One region of the Paenibacillus sp. FSL R7-277 genome, then DNA from elsewhere that is predicted to be linked to it. Evidence: predicted binding sites of a transcription regulator. Region 1 holds the regulator's gene; each other region holds the start of a gene.
What was found. The regulator Rex, encoded in region 1, represses fermentation and respiration genes when NADH is low (regulators of the CRP and FNR family bind a similar motif). The targets are predictions, from matches to a motif close to TTGTGAAATATTTCACAA.

Region 1 (3,284 bases):
CGAATATACGGCATGGGAGAGCAGATCGGTATGCGGCAGCAGATGCGGCTGATCAATATCAAGTGCAATAAAGTCGGCCTTCATCCCTGCGGCAAGCCTGCCTACCCCGCTTAGGAAAATAGACTGCGCCCCATACTCCGTCGCCATCAGCAGCGCTTCAGGAGCCGGTACCGCTGTAGGATCACCGCTTACACCCTTGTGGATCAGAGCCGCCAGCCTCATCTCTTCGAACATATCCAGATTATTGTTACTTGCCGCTCCGTCTGTACCCAGGGAAACCTTAACCCCGGCTCGCAGCAGCTCAGGAACACGCGCAACCCCGCTGGCCAGCTTAAGGTTACTGCCGGGGTTATGCGACACGCCAACGTTATAGCGGGCCAGAATCCCAATCTCTTCATCATTCAGATGAACCCCGTGGGCAATGAGCGAAGGACGGGTGAACATCCCGAGCTTCTCCAGATGTGCGACCGGACGCAGTCCGTAGTCGGCCACGTTCTGCTCCACTTCATGGCGCGTCTCGGACATATGGGTGTGCATTGGCAAGTCCAGATCATGGGCAGCCTGCACAAACTTCATGAAAAACTCTGGAGGACAGGTGTACGGGGCGTGCGGTGAGAGCATGGTCGTAATTCTGCCGTCAGCCTTGCCGTGCCAGTTACGGGCAAAAGCAATCGCCTCAGCGAGCTTCGATTGCTGTACCTCTTCCGGGCACAGCCCAATTACGCCGCGCATCAGCACAGCACGAATACCGGACTGCTCGGTCACTTCCGCTACCCGGTCCATATGATCATACATATCGAGGAAGGTGGTTGTGCCGCCCTTCAGCATCTCCAGCACGGACAACGAGGTTCCCCAATATACATCATCACCAGTGAATTTCTCTTCCATCGGCCACATCTTCTCCTGCAGCCAAGTCTGAAGCACCATATCGTCGCCGTATCCGCGCAGCAGTGACATGGCCGTATGCCCATGGGTATTGACCAGACCCGGCATGAACAGCAGACGGCTGCCGTCTACGACCTGAGCGCCATCCTCCACTACCGGCTCAGCTTCACCTATGTAAGTAATCAGATCATTCTCCAGGGTCATATACCCGCTCAGAACCGGCTTGTCACTGCCCGGAACCAGAAAGTGCCCGTTCTTGATTATCGTGATTTTACTGCTCATCTTCAGCCTCATCCTTTCCATCATGCAAATAATAGGCCAAGCTCTGCAGATCTGTGGTGAAATCTGCGGCATGAATCCGGATATTGGCAGGCGTCTTGAGAATAACCGGTGCGAAGTTCAGAATCGCTTCGATACCGGAATCCACAAGAATATCAGCTACGTTCTGGGCTTCGCTGTCAGGCACGGTAATAATCCCGATCCGGATGCCCTGCGAGCGGATGGTACTGCTTAGCTCCTCCATCGGCTGCACAACCAGCGAGTTGATCTGCTGGCCCACCTTCGGCGGGTAGGCATCGAAGATTGCAGTAATCTTCATCGTATCCTTCAAGTAAGCGTTGTAGTTAGACAAGGCATGACCGAGGTTACCGGCTCCAACCAGTGCAACATTAATTTGCTGGTCAAGCTTCAGGATATGGCGGATCTTCTCAATCAGATAAGATACATCATAGCCGATGCCTTTTCTGCCAAAATCACCGAAATAAGCCAAATCCTTACGGATCTGGGCGGGATTTAGGTCAAGCTTCTGGCCCAGCTCCTGAGAAGAGACTGTGGAGATTTCACGTTTTTGGAGATCGTTCAGGAAACGCAGGTACACTGGCAGCCTGCGCACGACGGCCTCCGATATTTTATCCGATTTCATGTATTCTCCTCCTTAAAAGTTTTGTTAGCCTACACTTCATTCCGTACAATTATAGCAACCGTGCCCCGCCGCCTGCCGGAGTGGCAGGACAGGCGGGAACGGATCTTCAGGATAATCATGACTTATTAATAATAGCAATAGCAGATGAATTAGGAAACCCCGCCGTCATCCAGCCATTCGGCAATTCTCGGGACCATCTGCTCGGTGAGCATATGCTCCATCTTGGGACCGGGGAGCGAGTACAGAAAGTACTTTCCGTAATGCGATTCAATCACTCTGGTATCGTACACAATTACGATGCCCCGGTCCTGCGCCGTGCGGACCAGCCGCCCGAAGCCCTGCTTGAAGCGGATGACAGCCTGCGGCACGGACAGCTTCATGAACGGATTCTTCTTCTGTGCCTGAAGCAGCTCTGACTTCGCTTCTGCCAGCGGGTGATTCGGCGGCTGGAACGGCAGTCTGACAATCGCCAGGCAGGTCAATGCTTCTCCCGGGATATCCACCCCTTCCCAGAAGCTGCTGGTACCCAGCAAGACCGAAGCCGGGCTGTCCTGGAAGCGGCGGATCAGCTTGCTCCGGCTGCCGCCTTCCACACCTTGTCCGAGTACCGCGATATCCTGTGAGGCAAGTGCCTCCTTCAGCGGTTCATACACCTGGCGCAGCATCTTGTAGGAGGTGAACAGCACCAGCATCCGCCCCCGTGTTGTTACAGCTGTCTCAGCAAGGGAGTGCACGAGGGTGTCCACAAAGCGGGCATCCCCAATACTCCCCTTGACGCTCGGGAAGTCCCGCGGAATGACCAGGAGAGCCTGCTCACGATACTTGAATGGCGACGGAAGCAGTGCAGTCATCAGACGCCGCTGCTCTGCAGCCTCGCCAAGACCCAGGTTATCAATCATGAACTGGAAGGATTTATCCACGGATAAGGTGGCCGAGGTCAGGATAATGCTCTTCTTCTTATCGAAGAACAGCTCCCTGAGCTGGGTGCTGACATCTACAGGAACAGCATACATTTGCAGCGACTTGCCCTTATAATTACCGCTTCCCTCCAGCCAATACACGATATTCTCATCGTTCAGACTCATGAAGAAGCGGATCTGCTCTCTAATGGATGCCAGATCCTTGAATAACCCGCCGATATCGGTCACAAGACTGTCTGAGGAGGATTGGCTGTCCGTGTCACGCATCTCACTGAGCATTTTGTCGCCCTTGCGGATGATATCGCTCAGACTGAGGTTCAGTGTATTCTCAAGGGCAGCCAGCTCCTCCCAATCCTTCGGCTTCTTGCCCGGCTGCAGGCGTGCCACCAGCTGGCCTGCTTCACCGGCCCCGGCATCGCTGCGCTCAGGCAGCAGGCTGAAGAGCCGGTCGCTGAGCGCATCCCAGGACTCCTTCACCGTCAGCAGATCGGGATAGATCCGGTCGATCACGCCGCTCCATTCGGAAGCCTGCTCACTGCCCGAAGACTGCAGACTCT
Region 2 (3,284 bases), on a different contig from region 1:
TTTTTTTGGCACCGTTCGGGTAATTTCTCGAATTGGTGCCTTTTTGTTAGTTTTGATTCTTTGTCACAGCACACCTCCCTCCAAAATTCTCCGCCGCAATGTTATATTAGTTGTAGTTATATGTAGTTATAGTTGCACAAAAGACAAGGAGACCCCATGAACATTAAAGTACTAATCGTTGAAGATGACCCGATGGTGGCGAAGTTTAACCGGCATTATCTGGAGCAGGTTCCGGGTTTTGAGTATGCGGGCTGGGCGGCGACAGGGGATGAAGCGAGAACTATGCTGGAGGAGCAGCAGGTAGATCTGGTGCTGCTGGATATTTATATGCCACGTGTAAGCGGGCTCCAGCTGCTCTCTGCTCTGCGGGAGCAGGGGAGCAAGGTGGATATCATTGTGATCTCCGCCGCCAGTGATAATGCGAGCATCCGCAAGGCACTGCAGAACGGGGCCGTGGATTATTTGATCAAGCCGTTCGAGTTTGCCCGGTTTCAGGCGGCACTGTCGGCGTATCGTGAAGATTATAAGCTGATGCACAAGGAGCATCTAAGCCAGGAGCAGCTGGATAAGCTGCTGCGGCATTCGCTCGGGACGGAAGAGGAGAAGTACGCTGCCCTGCCGCTGCCCAAAGGGCTTGCCGAAGGCACACTGGAGAGCATCTGGAGCACAATTAACCGGCTGGAGAGCCCGGTGTTCTCCACGGAGGATATCAGCAGTCATGCGCCCATCTCGCGGATCTCGGTCCGCAAATATCTGGCTTTTCTGACGGAGGCAGGTATTCTGGAAATGGAGCTTAGCTACGGGGCGGTAGGCAGGCCGGTGTATATGTATAAGGTGAGACCCGAAGGGTATGAGCTTATCCGTAAATATCTATAAGTGTTCTCTTAAAATAAAACGGAGTCAAGGTGTCCCGAGGCTGCCCCAGGCGTTCCATGACTCCATATAGCCGTCACATTAGCTGTGAAGGTTATTAAGCTATGCCATACATTAGCGGCGCAGAATCAATCGAAGGCCTGCTGCAGAGCCAGCGGACTGAACTCGTTAATGATTTTATAGGCTACCAGGTGCGGGTTGTTCATGTCATTGTCGTAGATAATCATGTGATGCTTGCCCTTCAAAATAATGTCGAACCGCTGCTTCCGGTCGGCCTGGACGATGGTAATGTAATAGCTGTACTTGTTCTCTGTGCTCACATTGCGGGCGGATTTCATCAGGCGGACGCTGGAGAAATCATCGTAGATCCGCTTAATCGCTTCCGGCTCAGTAAGCACAATATCCTTCTGTTCACCGGGAACAGAAGATAGGCGGGTAATTTCCAGAGCGGCGATATCTTCCAGATGGATGGTTCGGGTAACTACTCTTTTGAATGAAGTATAGCGGCTCGCGGTGTAGCTCATCAGGGAGACACCGGCTGCTGCCAGAACAGCACCGGCCAGCCAATATTTTTCGCTTTTTTCCATAGTTTCTGTTCCTCCTAGTGATACGGTTGTATAAGCTCCAATTATAAATCTATAAACACATTCAAGCAAATTCACTACCTTTATTTACTTTATCATTTCTTTAATTACTAAATATTCTTGTCAGGGATCCTTCAGGTTATGATGATTGTGAAAATATGCACAATAACAATTGGAGGAGAACTGAATGAACAGAAAGAGATGGGGAAGTCTGCTGGGCAAGGGGTTGCTGCTGGCAAGTCTGGTGGTATTGCCTGCATGTAACAGCACCAAAGGGGAGTCTACGGACATTGTTATTATCGGCGGCGGCGGCGCGGGAATGACTGCTGCCATTGAAGCGCATAATCAGGGAGCCAAAGTGATATTGATCGAAAAAATGCCTATGCTTGGAGGCAACACCGTCCGTGCGGAAGGCGGATTGAATGCGGCAGGAACACCTTATCAGGCAGCGGCTGGCATTACAGACAGTCCGGAGCTGCATTTCGAGGATACCATGAAGGGCGGCAAGAACCTGAACAACCCGGATCTGGTCAGAACACTTACGAACGGTGCGGCGGCTTCGGTGGAGTGGCTGAAGGAGAATGGAGCCGAGCTGTCTGAAGTGGGACGCGCAGGCGGGGCAAGCGTGAACCGGATTCACCGTCCGGCAGGCGGGGAAGCGGCAGGGAATTTCATCGTAGTCGCGCTGAAGAAGAAGCTGGAGGAGTACAAGATTGATGTGCGCCTGCGGACGACTGCCGATGAGATCGTCAAGAACAAGGACGGTGTGGTTACCGGAGTGAAGGTGACGGATAAGGATGGCAAGCAGTACACGATTAGTGCGAATTCCGTTATCCTGGCGGCTGGCGGTTTTGGAGCTAACATGGACATGATCAAGGGGTACCAGCCGAAGCTGGAAGGGTTCTCTACCACTAACCACCCGGGCGCAACCGGAGATGGTACAACGATGGCCGAGAAGATCGGTGCCAAGCTGGTAGACATGAAGGAGATTCAGATTCATCCGACCACCATTCCGAATCAAGGCGTGCTGATCACGGAAGGGGTACGGGGAGACGGTGCGATTCTGGTCAATAGCGAAGGCAAGCGATTCACGAATGAACTGCTGACCCGCGATGTCGTGTCCCAGAATATTCTGGCCCAATCCGGTAAAGTAGCTTACCTGATCTTCAATGATGAGCTGCGTGCGAACCTGAAGGCAACTGAGGTTTACTTTGGAATGGATCTGGTCAAAGAAGCGGCAACACCTGAAGAATTGGCGGCACAGATTGGTGTAGATGGCAAAGCGCTTGCGGATACACTGAAAACGTATAATGGCTTCGTTGCTTCCGGCAAGGATACAGAGTTTGAACGGCCGGATCTTAAGCTGTCTTTTGAAAAGGGTAAATATTATGCAATTCAGGTAACACCGGGAATTCACCATACCATGGGCGGAGTAGCGATTAACACCCAGGCTCAGGTGCTGGATACCAAGGATCAGGTCATTGCCGGGCTGTATGCTGCGGGCGAAGTAACCGGCGGAGTACACGGCGCGAACCGTCTGGGCGGTAATGCACTGGCGGACATCACTACCTTCGGGCGGATCGCAGCGGATGAAGCTGTGAAGGCACTTAAGAAATAGGAACTTTCAGAAGGAGGAATTATTCATGCACAAGTGGACAAAAACCTTGCTGTTCTCTGCCCTCGCGGCTGCAACAGTACTAACAGCTGGATGCTCATCATCTTCCGGCAAGTATGTGGACGGGACATATGATGGAACAGGCAAAGGGGTTAAGAGTGATATTAAAGTGGCGGTAGAGATCAAAGATGAGAAGATCGACGCCATTACCG
Region 3 (3,284 bases), on a different contig from region 1:
ATAATTCATTAAGTGACATAGGTTAGCCCTCCTTGTTATACGGATCGTGGGATTCACCGTGTTCGTTATCCATAGCATAAGGACCTTTTTTGATCACTTTGACGAACAGGCCGACTAGCACTGCACCCAATATGGCATAGATCGCGGTAAAAGAAATCACCGAGAACAGTACCTGTCCGCTGGTAATATTAGGTGATACACTGTCTTCTGTAGTCATAAGTCCGAATACAGTCCATGGCTGACGCCCGATCTCTGTCATAATCCAGCCGGCCGTGTTGGCAATCGGCGGAAGCAGCAGTCCCCAGAACATGAAGCGCATGAACCAGGTATTGGGTCTGTCCATCTTTTTACGCCACATCAGGTAGATCGCGTATACCCCAAACAGTATCATCAGCGAGCCTGCAGCCACCATGATCCGAAAGCTCCAGAAGGTTGTTTTGACCGGCGGAATATAATCTCCTGGCCCATAGGCCACTTCATACTCCTGCTGCAGCTCCAGCATCCCCTTCACTTCACCGGAGAATTTACTGTAGGACAGGAAGCTCAGCAGATACGGAACCTGAACTTCATTGCTGTTGGTCTGGTTCTTCACATCGATATTGGCAAACACCGTCCAAGGTGCCGGGTCGCCGCTCTCGCCCCACAGCGCTTCGGATGCGGCCATCTTCATTGGCTGTGTCTCTACCAGATATTGAGCCTGTGCATGTCCTGCAACCGCAACGCCGAAGGAAGAGATAACCCCTACAATTGCTGCAATCTCGAATGATTTTCGGAAAAAGGCAACGTCCTGCTTCTTAAGCAATTTGTATGCACTGATCCCTGTTACCAGGAAGGCGCCTGTAGCGTAAGCGGCAAGCACTGTATGCGGAAATTCCACCAGCAGCTGGCCGTTTGTAATCAGTGCGAAGATGTCATTCATCTCAGCACGGCCATTGTTCATCTGGAAGCCGACCGGATGCTGCATGAACGAGTTAGCCAGCAGAATCCAGAATGCCGACAGCATCGTTCCGAAGGCGACCAGCCAGATGGATAACAGATGAATCCGCTTGGATACCTTATCCCAGCCGAAGATCCAGATTCCGATGAACGTGGACTCCAGGAAGAAGGCCAACAAGGCTTCAATCGCAAGCGGAGCCCCGAACACATCACCGACGAAGCGCGAATAATCCGACCAGTTCATCCCGAACTGGAACTCCTGCAAGATCCCTGTTACTACACCTACTGCGAAGTTAATCAGGAATAGCTTCCCCCAGAATTGCGCCATTCTTTTGTACTCTTCATTGCCCTTTCTTACGTACATGGTCTCCATAATGGCAATTATGAGCGCAAGTCCGATCGATACTGGCACAAAGAAATAATGAAAAATTGTCGTCGACGCAAATTGTATACGCGACAGCAGTACTGTATCCATATTTCTCCCCTTCCTTCTCCCCATTTCGTTATGTCTATTTTGTCAAATTCCCATCACTCAAAGTGTGATAATTATCACATTATACGCCCCGTTTAGGCATAAAAAACAATAAATTTGTGACAAATATCACAATTTTGCATTTAAAAGCAAAAAAAATAAGACGGTTTCACCGTCTTGAAGATGTCCTGCATATATAGTTGTCTTGACTCATAAAGGTATTGGTCTAGGTAATGGAAATACCTTTCTTAAGCGATTTGAGATCGCCATTTGAATTAAGCAATTGCGGCAGCATCTTCATGCTACGAACCATTGGGGAATGACAGAGACGGCAGGAAGGCGCATGTTCAAATGCGAAATTATCCCTCATCCATCCATTGCAATCCTCATTGGTACAGGCCCAAATTGCGGTATTTTCTTCCGGTACTTCCTCCAAAGGCTTTTTCCGGTAGTTCATTGCCGTTCCTCCCTTCCTTTATGTTGCAAGCAAGTGATGATAAAAAAAGACCGTCCCAACTTTCACAAGCGGGGACGGTACCTTCTATTAATTACAGTTTTACAACGTTTTCGGCTTGTGGTCCGCGGTTGCCTTGAACAACGTTGAATTCAACGCGTTGGCCTTCGTCCAAAGTTTTGAAGCCGTCGCCAGTGATTGCGCTGAAGTGAACGAATACGTCGCTTCCGCCTTCAACTTCGATGAAACCGAATCCTTTTTCTGCGTTGAACCATTTAACTGTACCTGTTTGCATGTGTGTTACCTCCACAAATTTAAATTAATATGTTCTTTTTATCTTCAGACAAAGAAAAAATTCACACATTGAGAAAGGTTGTAGCTTTGGTTGACAGCCCTTTTCAATGCGAGAATAAGGTATCAATGTAAGAACAATTTCATGTTACCACACCTTAATAACAAAGGCAAGCTGTTCTATCCTAATTCCTCCGTTTTTTCCCTTATAAGGACTACTTCCCAATGTAAGGGCTACCAGTCATAATAAATTGTAATATTTATACCCATTGCTACCAATTACCCCATTTATTTATTCTTGAAACAGCCCCGCCCTCTTCTTTTTTTCCTGAAAAGGACGGCTTGAACTGTTTCCGTAATCGTGACTGCCTCATTATTATATACGGCCATTTCCAATTTTATTCCTCTGGCTTCTCAAGAAGCTGGACTGTGGTCTGCTTCACTTCACCATTGCGGTAGAAGGTAATCTTCAGCTTATCGCCGATCTTGGTATGATCGTACAGATATTTGCGCAGCGACAGCGTGGAGGTAATCGGCTTATCGTTGAACTTGGTAATCACATCGTTAAGCTGCAGACCCGCTTCCTTCGCCGGTCCCACAGCATCCAGAACCACAACCCCATCGGTCACTAGAGACGGAAGATTGAGCTCCTTACGCTGGTCATCGGCCAGCGGTACATAAGGATTATTCAGATCCACTGAATAGACGCCCAGGTATGAACGGGCTATCCGGCCTTTGGAGGTAAGCTCATTGGCTGTATCCACCACATGATTGGAGGGAATCGCAAAGCCCAGTCCCTCTACCCCCGTATCGGAGATCTTCATCGTATTGATACCAATCACCTTGCCATCCAGATCCACTAGTGCGCCCCCGCTGTTGCCCTCGTTAATGGCCGCATCCGTCTGGATCACTTCCTGCTCCCAATCGTACACGCCATCCTGGTTCAGTGACACCGGAATCGTCCGCTCTGTGTAGCTGACAATGCCGGAAGTCAGTGTATCTCCAAGCCCCAGCGGGTTGCCGATGGCAATGACAGTCTCACCCAGACGCAGCTTGGAGGAATCCCCGATCTCAGCAATCCGGTCGATTCCCTTGCCGTCAATGGAGAGCACAGCAATATCGCTCACCTTG

Region 2: a site for Rex is predicted at 1,606-1,623, ahead of C173_RS03470 (flavocytochrome c). Genes of this name have one in related genera too.
Region 3: a site for Rex is predicted at 1,526-1,543, ahead of C173_RS20820 (cytochrome ubiquinol oxidase subunit I). Genes of this name have one in related genera too.

What each region holds. Positions count from the first base shown of each region.
Region 1 covers NZ_ASPX01000064.1:32,591-35,874, forward strand. Annotated here, with positions in the region: gene C173_RS18485 (amidohydrolase) at 1-1,167, opposite strand, end outside; gene C173_RS18490 (redox-sensing transcriptional repressor Rex) at 1,157-1,807, opposite strand; gene dinG (ATP-dependent DNA helicase DinG) at 1,957-3,284, opposite strand, start outside.
Region 2 covers NZ_ASPX01000008.1:105,610-108,893, reverse strand. Annotated here, with positions in the region: gene C173_RS03480 (response regulator) at 157-876, shown strand; gene C173_RS03475 (hypothetical protein) at 1,002-1,460, opposite strand; gene C173_RS03470 (flavocytochrome c) at 1,645-3,075, shown strand; gene C173_RS03465 (FMN-binding protein) at 3,101-3,284, shown strand, end outside.
Region 3 covers NZ_ASPX01000070.1:15,051-18,334, forward strand. Annotated here, with positions in the region: gene cydB (cytochrome d ubiquinol oxidase subunit II) at 1-19, opposite strand, end outside; gene C173_RS20820 (cytochrome ubiquinol oxidase subunit I) at 23-1,411, opposite strand; gene C173_RS20825 (cold-shock protein) at 1,635-1,865, opposite strand; gene C173_RS20830 (cold-shock protein) at 1,957-2,157, opposite strand; gene C173_RS20835 (S1C family serine protease) at 2,552-3,284, opposite strand, start outside.